3 regions of the Paenibacillus sp. MMO-177 genome follow, and region 2 is predicted to be linked to each of the others. Evidence: riboswitches for the same ligand, from Rfam matches in the RefSeq annotation. Region 2 holds a riboswitch; each other region holds the start of a gene.
What was found. Region 2 has a riboswitch for ZMP and ZTP ahead of WFK81_RS26300 (DJ-1/PfpI family protein). Riboswitches for the same ligand answer to the same signal wherever they lie in the genome.
Positions count from the first base shown of each region.

Region 1: another riboswitch for ZMP and ZTP. It lies ahead of rpiB (ribose 5-phosphate isomerase B); the one in region 2 lies ahead of WFK81_RS26300 (DJ-1/PfpI family protein).
Region 3: another riboswitch for ZMP and ZTP. It lies ahead of WFK81_RS23300 (bifunctional 5,10-methylenetetrahydrofolate dehydrogenase/5,10-methenyltetrahydrofolate cyclohydrolase); the one in region 2 lies ahead of WFK81_RS26300 (DJ-1/PfpI family protein).

Region 1 is NZ_JBBCUR010000004.1:140,642-143,912, reverse strand. It holds gene WFK81_RS16160 (L-threonylcarbamoyladenylate synthase) at 1-357, shown strand, start outside; gene WFK81_RS16155 (manganese efflux pump MntP) at 477-989, shown strand; gene WFK81_RS16150 (low molecular weight protein arginine phosphatase) at 1,031-1,609, shown strand; ZMP/ZTP riboswitch at 1,696-1,776, shown strand; gene rpiB (ribose 5-phosphate isomerase B) at 1,877-2,335, shown strand; gene WFK81_RS16140 (TIGR01440 family protein) at 2,450-3,052, shown strand; gene glyA (serine hydroxymethyltransferase) at 3,076-3,271, shown strand, end outside.
Region 2 is NZ_JBBCUR010000012.1:21,977-25,247, forward strand. It holds gene WFK81_RS26295 (AraC family transcriptional regulator) at 106-969, opposite strand; gene WFK81_RS26300 (DJ-1/PfpI family protein) at 1,041-1,640, opposite strand; ZMP/ZTP riboswitch at 1,697-1,776, opposite strand; gene WFK81_RS26305 (GH25 family lysozyme) at 1,913-2,230, shown strand; gene WFK81_RS26310 (hypothetical protein) at 2,231-2,647, opposite strand; gene WFK81_RS26315 (glutathione peroxidase) at 2,739-3,271, opposite strand, start outside.
Region 3 is NZ_JBBCUR010000008.1:109,650-112,920, reverse strand. It holds gene WFK81_RS23305 (cyclodeaminase/cyclohydrolase family protein) at 1-389, opposite strand, end outside; gene WFK81_RS23300 (bifunctional 5,10-methylenetetrahydrofolate dehydrogenase/5,10-methenyltetrahydrofolate cyclohydrolase) at 390-1,244, opposite strand; ZMP/ZTP riboswitch at 1,328-1,412, opposite strand; gene WFK81_RS23295 (S-layer homology domain-containing protein) at 1,870-3,271, shown strand, end outside.

The sequences.
Region 1 (3,271 bases), on a different contig from region 2:
GGCATGAAATATACGCATTACGCTCCAAAGGGTGATCTTCGGATCGTGTTAGGGGAACCGGCAAATGCGGTACGATATATTCAGGAACAAATAAACGCTTCAAAAACAACGCCTTTGAAGACCGGAGTCCTGACGTTCGACGAAAGAGCAGGCGCTTATGATGCCGACCTCGTTCTCAGTTACGGCAGCGAGCTGCGTCTCGAGCAGGCGGCGCATAACCTGTATGCCGCACTTCGCCGGTTTGACTCGGAAGGCGTGCAGCGAATATGGGCGGAGGGCTGCTCCGAAGAAGGAATCGGCCTCGCACTGATGAACCGTCTGGCGAAGGCGGCTGGATATCAAATCGTCCGCCTATAGAGTAAGTAGTATGTTTGTCCCCTTGTCCGCATATCTTGGTTAAGAATGGATGTGGACATGGGGGCGATAGCGTGACTGATGCAACTTTGCAAGCCGGACAATTCGCGACACTGCTCATTATGGCGGTTGCGCTTGGCATGGATGCTTTTTCGTTAGGAATCGGAATCGGGCTGAAGGGGATTCGCCTGCGCGACGTGCTCCGGATAAGCGGCATCATCGCGTTATTCCATGTGTTGATGCCGCTTGGCGGCATCTACGCCGGACATTTCGTCAGCGGTCTGCTTGGACATGTTGCGACGATGGCTGCAGGCGTATTGCTGCTTTTGCTTGGCGGACACATGATTTACAACTCGCTCAAAGGGGAATCGGCCCAATCGATGGACTACCGTTCCTCGGTCGGAACGTTTTTGTTTGCGTTCAGCGTCAGCATCGACTCCTTCTCCGTTGGCGTAACACTCGGCATGTTCAAGGCCGATATTCTGCTGACGGTTTTATTGTTTGGCTTTTTTGGCGGATTGATGTCCGTGCTGGGGTTGCTGCTTGGGCGCCGGGTCAGCGAGAATCTGGGCGGCTACGGTGAAGCGCTGGGCGGGGCGATCTTGCTCATTTTCGGTCTGTTATTTATATTTTAATACAACGATGGAATCAGCCATACCAGAAAGGGGATTGCAGCATGACGCGCATCTTGTTTGTTTGTACCGGCAATACCTGCCGTTCGCCGATGGCGGAAGCCATGCTGAGGGCAATGGCGGAGCAGCAAGGAATTCCGCTCGAGGTCCGTTCTGCCGGGGTATCCACCATTGACGGTCTGCCGATCTCGGCTCATGCCGCTACAACGCTGCGCGGCAAATCGGTTGAGCATCGGGGCTCGTCGCGCGCGTTAAGCGGAGAAGCCGTTGCTTGGGCGGACCTTATCCTGACGATGACGGCCGGACACAAACGCGGCTTGCTCAACTATTTCCCGGAAGCCGTGGACAAAGCTTATACGCTTAAAGAATATGTGAATCAGGATACCGCTGTTCAGGCGGATATAGAAGAGCTCGAGCGTCTTTATACGGAGATGCATATGAAGCAGGTGCTGGGCCAGCAGCTGTCGGCCGCGGAGCGTTCGCGTCTTCTGGAGCTGGAACGCCGGATCCCGAGCTTTGATATCGCTGATCCGTTTGGCGGAACGCTTGGCATGTATGAAAGCTGCGCCAAAGAAATCGAAGAGAGCCTGAAGGCCCTTCTCCAAGCGCTTAAAAAGGGATGATAATCCATGCCGGAATTAGGCTGGATTCATGCGTATATTTGATTGATTTTCACGCTTGAATAAGCTATCATGAAGGTAACAAAGACGGTTTCCGATGTAACTGGCGACGGAAGTGGGTAACCACGGTGGAGCATCGGAACATACGGCCGGTCGCCTGGGCAAAGAGCAGCATGCTAGTCATAGCATGTCATGCTCTTTTTTCGTCTTTTTGAGGATTTTAGGTATAATAAGTCCGTATGATTCGACAACTAGCAGGAGGGTTTTGCGTTGAAAATTGCAATAGGTGCAGATCATGCGGGTTACCGTCTGAAAGATGAAATTGTTCCGTTTCTTTTATCGCTTGGTCATGAAATTGAAGACTTGGGCTGCGACTGCAGCCAGTCGGTGGATTATCCCGATTATGCGCTGCCTGTAGCGGACAGAGTGGCCAGCGGCCAAGCTGACCGCGGCATTCTGATTTGCGGCACGGGTATCGGCATGTCGATCGCGGCGAACAAAGTTCCGGGAATCCGCTGCGCGCTGGTGCATGATATGTTTTCGGCACAAGCAACCCGTGAGCATAACGATACAAACGTGCTTGCGATGGGCGAGCGTATTATCGGCCCTGGCCTTGCGCAGGAAATTGTCCGCATCTGGATGGAAACACCGTTCTCGAACGGCGAGCGCCATGTAGGGCGTGTCCGGAAAGTGAAGGAAATCGAGCAGCAATATACGGTTCATCCTTAGGTCCATGCTTTCGAAGCAAGAATTATCATTAACCGCTTAATTAACAGGCCATTGGTGTAATTAATCCTTAAGCGATTTGTGTGATCATTCTTATCTTTGCAGGAGGTATGTACAATGAACAATCAACAGGAAACCATTGCTATTGCAGCCGATGTGGAGACCATTGTGCGGGAGCTTGTTACGGCAGGAGGATTAAAAGCCGGCCAGCTGCTGGTTATCGGGACCAGCACAAGCGAGGTGCTTGGTCACCGGATCGGGACTTCGGGAACGGTCGAGACAGCCGCTCAGATCTATGCAGGCATTGAAGCGGTCCGGAAGGATATAGGCTTTTATCCGGTTTATCAGTGCTGCGAGCATTTGAACCGGGCGCTTGTCCTCCCCCGTGAGGCGGCGGACAAGTACGGACTGGAAGAGGTTGCGGCCATTCCCGTTCCGAAAGCAGGCGGTTCAATGGCTGCGTATGCATTCCGGCATTTGCCGAACGCCTGCCTGGTTGAGACCGTTCAGGCACATGCCGGATTCGATATCGGCGACACCTTTATCGGCATGCACCTGCGCCGGGTTGCCGTTCCGGTCAGACCGTCCATCCGGTCGATTGGCGCAGCTCATGTCACGATGGCTTTTTCGCGGCCTAAGCTGATTGGCGGCGCACGTGCGGTTTACACTTTGGAAGACAGCGGCCTGGCGTCAGAGCAGACGTCGGGAACATGCGACTAATTATATTTAGGAGGCTTTTCACAATGGAAAACTTACGTAACCAAGATCCTGAAGTATTAAAGGCAATGGGCCTTGAGCTGCAGCGCCAACGCGACAACATCGAGCTGATCGCATCCGAGAACATCGTAAGCGAAGCGGTTCTGGAAGCTATGGGTTCGGTATTGACGAATAAATATGCAGAAGGCTACCCAGGCAAACGCTTCTACGGCGGCTGCGAGC
Region 2 (3,271 bases):
TAGTTTATGGAATTTTTTAGATATGCTCATAAAAAAACATGCCGGAATTTCCGGCATGCTCTTATTCGTTTCTTACCGCCTTCGAACAACCGCCCGGAAGCCGGCTTAGCGAATCGGGATATAGATGGTCATGCTGATTTTCTCCGGCGTGGAATTCAGAACATCCGTCACTTCAAAGTCCGGTCCCTCTCCACGCTCGTAATTGCTGTTAGGCAGCCAGGTTCCATAGATGTATTTCCATGCGTTTTGTCCAAGCTCGGGCATACTGCCGTTGCGGAAAGCCGCATACTTGCCGCCGGGAAGCTCCAGACAGGCGAAGCCGTCCTCCACCTCCGCAAATGAGGTGACCTCCTCGCCAATAAGGAACGAAAAGGCACCATCCTCCCTGTAACTATGGGGGATACCATAAGCAAAAGCCGGCCGCGCTTTGTTAGGGATACGCATATAGTATTCATGACTGCCAAAATGCGCATAGAAACCCGGGATCTCCTCGAAATACCGCTCGTTGTTCAAATTGGTCGGATAGTTATAACCAATGATGCGGGTCGCTGGCCGTTCCATGATGTCCGGTTTGTACATCGTTAATCCTCCTCGGATATTAGCCGTTAATGCGACGAGATCAATGGGGAGCTGCAAGGCTAATGGCGGCTGTTGCTTCCTATATTGGGCCGGCGCCATGCCGAAATAACCGGCGAAAGCACGGGTAAACGCCTCCTGCGAGCCGTATTGGTAAGACACGGAGATATCCAGCACCGTATGGCTGTTAACCCGCAGCTCCTCGGCAGCCCTGCTTAACCTTCTCTTCCGAATGTATTCCTGTACCGTAAAGCCCGTGATGGCATGGAATAGCCTTTGAAAATGGTACAGCGAAAATCCCGCCCGGGCGGCTATGGCCTCCAGGCTAAGCGCTTCCTGCAGCTGTTCTTCTATAAACGTAATCGCATATTGGATTCGGGTGTAATGTTCCATTCGTAAGATTGATCCAGCTCCCTCGCTCATCGTTACGGCTATGCTATCAGGAAAACGGCACAAATATTTGATCAGGAATGCTCTCTTTGCACCCAATCGTATTCCATCAATTTTGCGGTATGAAGCGCTCTCTCTTCGCCATGAAGCCGCCTGATGACGTAGAGGGACATGTCTATGCCGGCCGAAATACCCGCGGACATAATAATCTTCCCGTTATCTACATACCTGGCTGTCTCGGAGATTTCAGCGGATGCTGGCGCAACCTGCCTCAGCTCGTCGGTTGCAAGACGATTCGTCGTCAGCTTCAGCCCTTCCAGCACTCCCGCCTTTGCGAGGAGCAGCGCGCCCGTACAGACGGATAGCAACAGCTCCGACTCGTCAGCGCATTTCCTGATCCAATCGGTCAACGCCTTGTTGTGCATTTCCTGACGGGAGCCCAGGCCGCCTGGGATAAGTACGATATCGGGCTTGGGACAATCATGAATGGTATAGGCCGGATTGACGCTCAGATTGCCTAGAGCCGTAACGGGACTGTTATGTTCCGCCACGGTGAACACATGGAAATCTTGGCCGCGATTGCTGCCCGTAATAAAAACTTCGAACGGTCCCGTAAAATCCAGCACTTCAACGTTGTCGTAAATCAGAATGGCAACATTTCTTCTCCGCTTCATTTGCTTCATCCCCTCATCCTAAATAAAAAGAGCATCGCCTCTCTTCACGAGAAACGATACTCTGCCCAGGCGTACGGCTGATGACATATGTGCTCCCTCGTGGTTCTCCACGTTTACGCCAGTCGCACATACCAGATATTTACTTTTATCATATACCGGGTACCTATGCGGAGCAAGTTAATTTTTGCGGAAACAAATAAGGACAAGCTGTCGTCTATGTATCTGGAAAGCGCTGGACCAGCCAAGGAGACAGGAATAAAGGATGGGTGGCTATGAAGCTAAAAAGATGGCAGAAAAGCACCGCGTGTATCCTGCTGCTCCTCATGATCGCGGGTGTATTAGAGTACAAGGGCATCATTTGGCATAACAACCTGTTTGCGTCTAAATACAAGGTACGGGGGATTGATGTGTCCCACTATCAGGGCGAGATTGATTGGGGCATGGTTGCCGGCAGCGGCAAATGGCAGTTCGTCTATATCAAGGCAACCGAAGGGAAGGATATGACGGATAAGGAGTTCAAGTCGAATTGGGAACAAGCCAGAAGCCAAAAAATGAAAGCCGAAGCTTCTTGGGGAGCATCGGCCTTTTGACTACTTTTCAATTTTATAGGTAAACTTCCACTCGGCCGTGTTCCCCGAATACCTGCCGCGGTTCTCCGTCACAACGACCTTCAACGCTTTATTGACGGTTTTTGTGATGGACGATACCTTTACCGTATCATTGGCTGAGTTGCTATCGGGAATTTTATCCTGCTCTTCGGCATACGCCTTCAGCTTAATGCTGTCCGTCGATTTCAAGTTTAAGGTAATGCTTTTGTTTTCCTGTACTTCCTTGCCGTTCACGTAAGCCTTAGTCAACCACTCGTTACCGACATGGTTATTCTCAACCAGCTCTACGCTGACAAGCGTAACTTTGAACTTGGTTGTTTTGTCCGAAGCCGAGACCGGTTGCATAAGCAGGGCAAAAACAGCCGTAACCGCCATAGCTACCTTCACAAGCTTACTCAATGCGAATGCCTCCCTCTTAATTTTTGTTAGAAGAAACTTCTCCGGGACGCATGTTTATCCTGCTTCATTACTATTTTCGCAATAATAAGACCTATTGTTCCGAGGATAATGCCTCCTCGATCGCCAGTTCCAGATCGCTTGGCTGCGTTGTTGGCTCGAATCGGGCGATTACTTGCCCTTCCCGGTTAACGAGGAACTTGGAGAAGTTCCACTTTACGCCGTCGCCCTCATACAGGTCCGGATGATTCTGCCGAAGAAAGTCCTTCATCCACAGCTCATCGGAATTGTTCGGATCAAAGCCCCGGAAAGGCGCCTGCTCCGTCAAATATTGAAAGAGCGGATGAACGGATTCACCGCGGAGCTCTACCTTTTCGAACAACGAGAAGGTTACACCGACATTGCGACGGCAATGCTCTTCTATTTCCGAATGGCTGCCGGGCTCTTTGCCGTTAAACTGATTGCACGGGAAACCCAGTATTTCGAAGCCGTGCATCCAATATTTTTCGTACAAATGCTGCAGGCCTTCGAACTGCTTGGAGTAGCCGCATTGGCTTGCTGTATTCACGATTAGAAGAACCCTGCCGTAAAAAGCAGACAGATGAATAGGCTCCCCATTTATCTCAT
Region 3 (3,271 bases), on a different contig from region 2:
TCCCGGCATACCTCAATGAGACGAAGGGGAACCTCAATCGCTTGAATCGCAGCTTCGTGAAGCGCGTTTTTGCGTATGAGTTTCTCATCATCGGAGCTCTTAGGAAGCTTTAGCGCGTCCATGTATTTATTGAACGATGAGATATCCGCCTGAAGCAGCTCTTCGCATTCTGCCGTTAAACGATGCATCTTCTCTATGACTTCAACAATCGTAGATTGAATATCGGCGAACTTTTCTCCTTGCGTCAGGTTGCCGACCATGGAAGTCATCGAAGCTCCAAGCGCAGCAATTAATGCCGCTACGCTACCTCCACCCGGCGTAGGATTGGAGCTGCCGGCTTGCTGCAGAAAATAGCGGATGGAATCATCCCACGTCGTTGTTGCAGTCATCTATTTGCCCTCCCCAAGTTGAAGGTCAATAGCCTTCATCAGATTCTCGTACAGGATTGCCGTCGTTAACGTTCCGACCCCGCCTGGTACGGGGGATACCGCCGCTGCGATTGGTTGGACGTTGATTGCAACATCGCCGACCATTTTACCGTCCGGCGTTTCATTGATTCCGGCATCGATTATAACGAGATCGGAATGAACCATGGCTTGCGTAACGACATTTGGACGGCCCACGGCGACAAAGGCGATATCGGCATGGCCCAGATGAGAAGCGATGTCCGGCGTGCGCGAGTGACAGACGGTTACGGTGGCGTTCTCGCGTTGAAGCATATGGAACAGCGGGAGTCCGACGGTTTGGCCGCGTCCGACGAGCGTTACGTTCTTGCCTTCAAGCGTATAACCGTAATGCTTTAGAAGCCGAATACAGGATTGAGGGGTAGCCGGATAGAGACCGGTGTCGCCAGTTACCGTAGCAAGCTTATTGTCAGGCGTAACTCCATCCACGTCTTTCAGCGGGGAGATCGCCTTCTCAATGGTGCTCGCCGACAGATGCCGGGGCAGGGGGAGCTCCAGCATAATGCCATGCACGGATAGATCATTGTTCAACCGATGAACAAGCCGGAGGATCTCGTCTTCCGTAACCTCGGCCGTAAATGAGTGGAGAGTAAAAACTACGCCCAGCTTCTCGGCAATTCGTTGTTTGGCCCCGGCATAATAGGCCGATGCGGGATCTCCTTCGACCAGAATGGTCGCCATATGAGGCTGGACTCCGTTCTGCTTCCACTCTTCGACCTTCGTCCGGATTCCTTCGTATACCTGATCTGCTGCTTCCTTCGCTTTCAAGAGCTTTGTCATTCCAATCCCTCCATGCCATTGTTCATGAACGAAAAAAAAAGCACCTGCGGAAGGCTCGCGAAAAACGCGAGTCTATCCATCAGATACTTTTCCCAGGCGAACGGAACGTCCAAGCCGTATGCTCCCTCGTGGTTGATTCCACTTTTTTCGCCAGTCGCATACAACGTTATTTTTCTTACTGTATCAAAAGTTTGAACGAAAGAAAAGGCGGTTACCTGTTCTTTTTGTAAGGGCTGAAACAAATTTCATCTGAAAATATTCCAAAAATGAACATATGAAAAAAGCGGGATGGTTTACTGCTAAAAAATTAATATTACGATGACATTTGTCCAATTTAACGGTGCTATAATGCAGGTGAGGTAAGGCTAACTCGTTTTTTGTAGATCTTTGTAGAATTTTGTAGAAAGGAGTTCTATTCTCTTGCAAGGCATAAATAGGAATCGAATAGCCGCGATCCGTTAGCTTTTGGCGGGGCACACGGACCACGGCTTCTGAAGAAACCGGCTTATCGGCGGTTTATTTGCCGTTGATAAGCAAGCCCTATTTATTTTATCACATTATAGCTTGGCCTACCTCTGTTAGCAGACTTATTTCCATAATGAATTCATTGAACGGAGGCATTTAAGTGGGTTATTCGGCATTAAAAAATAAACGCGTATTCGGCATTGTTTTATCCGTTATGATGCTTTTCACGCTACTGCAGCCGGGCAGTCTTTTGCCTAAGGCATCCGCAGCTTCTGCGGTGACGCTTGCGAAATGGGACGGGACGGGCACGGGAGTAGCTGATCTTCCTGCGAACCAAAACGTTACGCTTGATGTCAACAAGGACAAGAAGATGACGACAAGTCTATCAGCGGTTACGTTTTCCAACGATGCATCAACTCCTGCAATGCCAGTTGTCAGCGGCAAAGATTGGAAGGTCGGCGATTATTGGCAGGTTTCTCTTGTGTCTTCCGGCTATACGAACCTTAAAGTATCGTCGGTTCAAAGAGGGTCGAACACAGGACCGAGAGATTTCCAACTTCAATATAGTTTAGACGGGACAACCTGGAACGATGTTGCAGGCGGCACCGTCAAAGTTCAAAACGATTGGACGACAGGCGTACTGACCAATGTTGCACTGCCTTCCCAAGCGGACAATCAGGCAATGGTTTATTTGAGATGGACGCTCGTTGACAATATTTCCGTCCGTGCGGGTACGGGGTCATACTCCGCAACCGATCCGCTTGGAGCCACGGGGACCAACCAGATCGAAAATATCGTTGTAACCGGCGATTCGTCTGACGGGTCCGGCGGCGATGTCGGCAACGGCGGTAACGATAACGGCGGCGTACAAACATCGACACCTCCGGTCGTAAACAAAATTACGTTTGTGGACGACTATGCGACACTAAACGGCGATATCGGAGCAGTGCCGGCAAATGCTGAAGTTAAAGCATACGATGCGGACAATATGTCGCTTGGCAATACGACCGCAAACGCGGACGGCTCGTTTACTTTGACCATCAGCAATCCGACTCATGCGGGAACGGTGACGGTAACCGCGACGGAAACGGGCAAAGAAGAGAGTGCGAAGGTGAACATATCGGTCGGACAAACTGCCGCACCGAATGCAACCAAAATTACTTATTCGAGCCACTCGACCGTGTCGGGAACAGCATCCGCCGTAGCTGGCCGCTCAGCCGTTACGATCTATTTGGCGGATGGCACAACTCCGGCAGGCTCGACAACAGCCGAAGCGGACGGTTCGTTTACGGTTAGCCTTTCCAATGCGGACGGCAATGCGAAAATTTACGTGACTGCAAAAGCGGCGAACAAGCTAGTCAGCTCCAAGACCGGCGTTGATTTTGCGATCGCCAACCCGAATAAAGCTAATCCCGGTGACGTTGTCTTCAGCATGCTGAACGTTAGCGGATCGGCGAACGGGGTTTACAAGAACAAATTCTTCGAGCTGTACAACCGTACGGACCATGATATCAGCTTGAAAGGCTGGATTGTCGAGTACAGTGCTTTAGGCACGCCTAAGA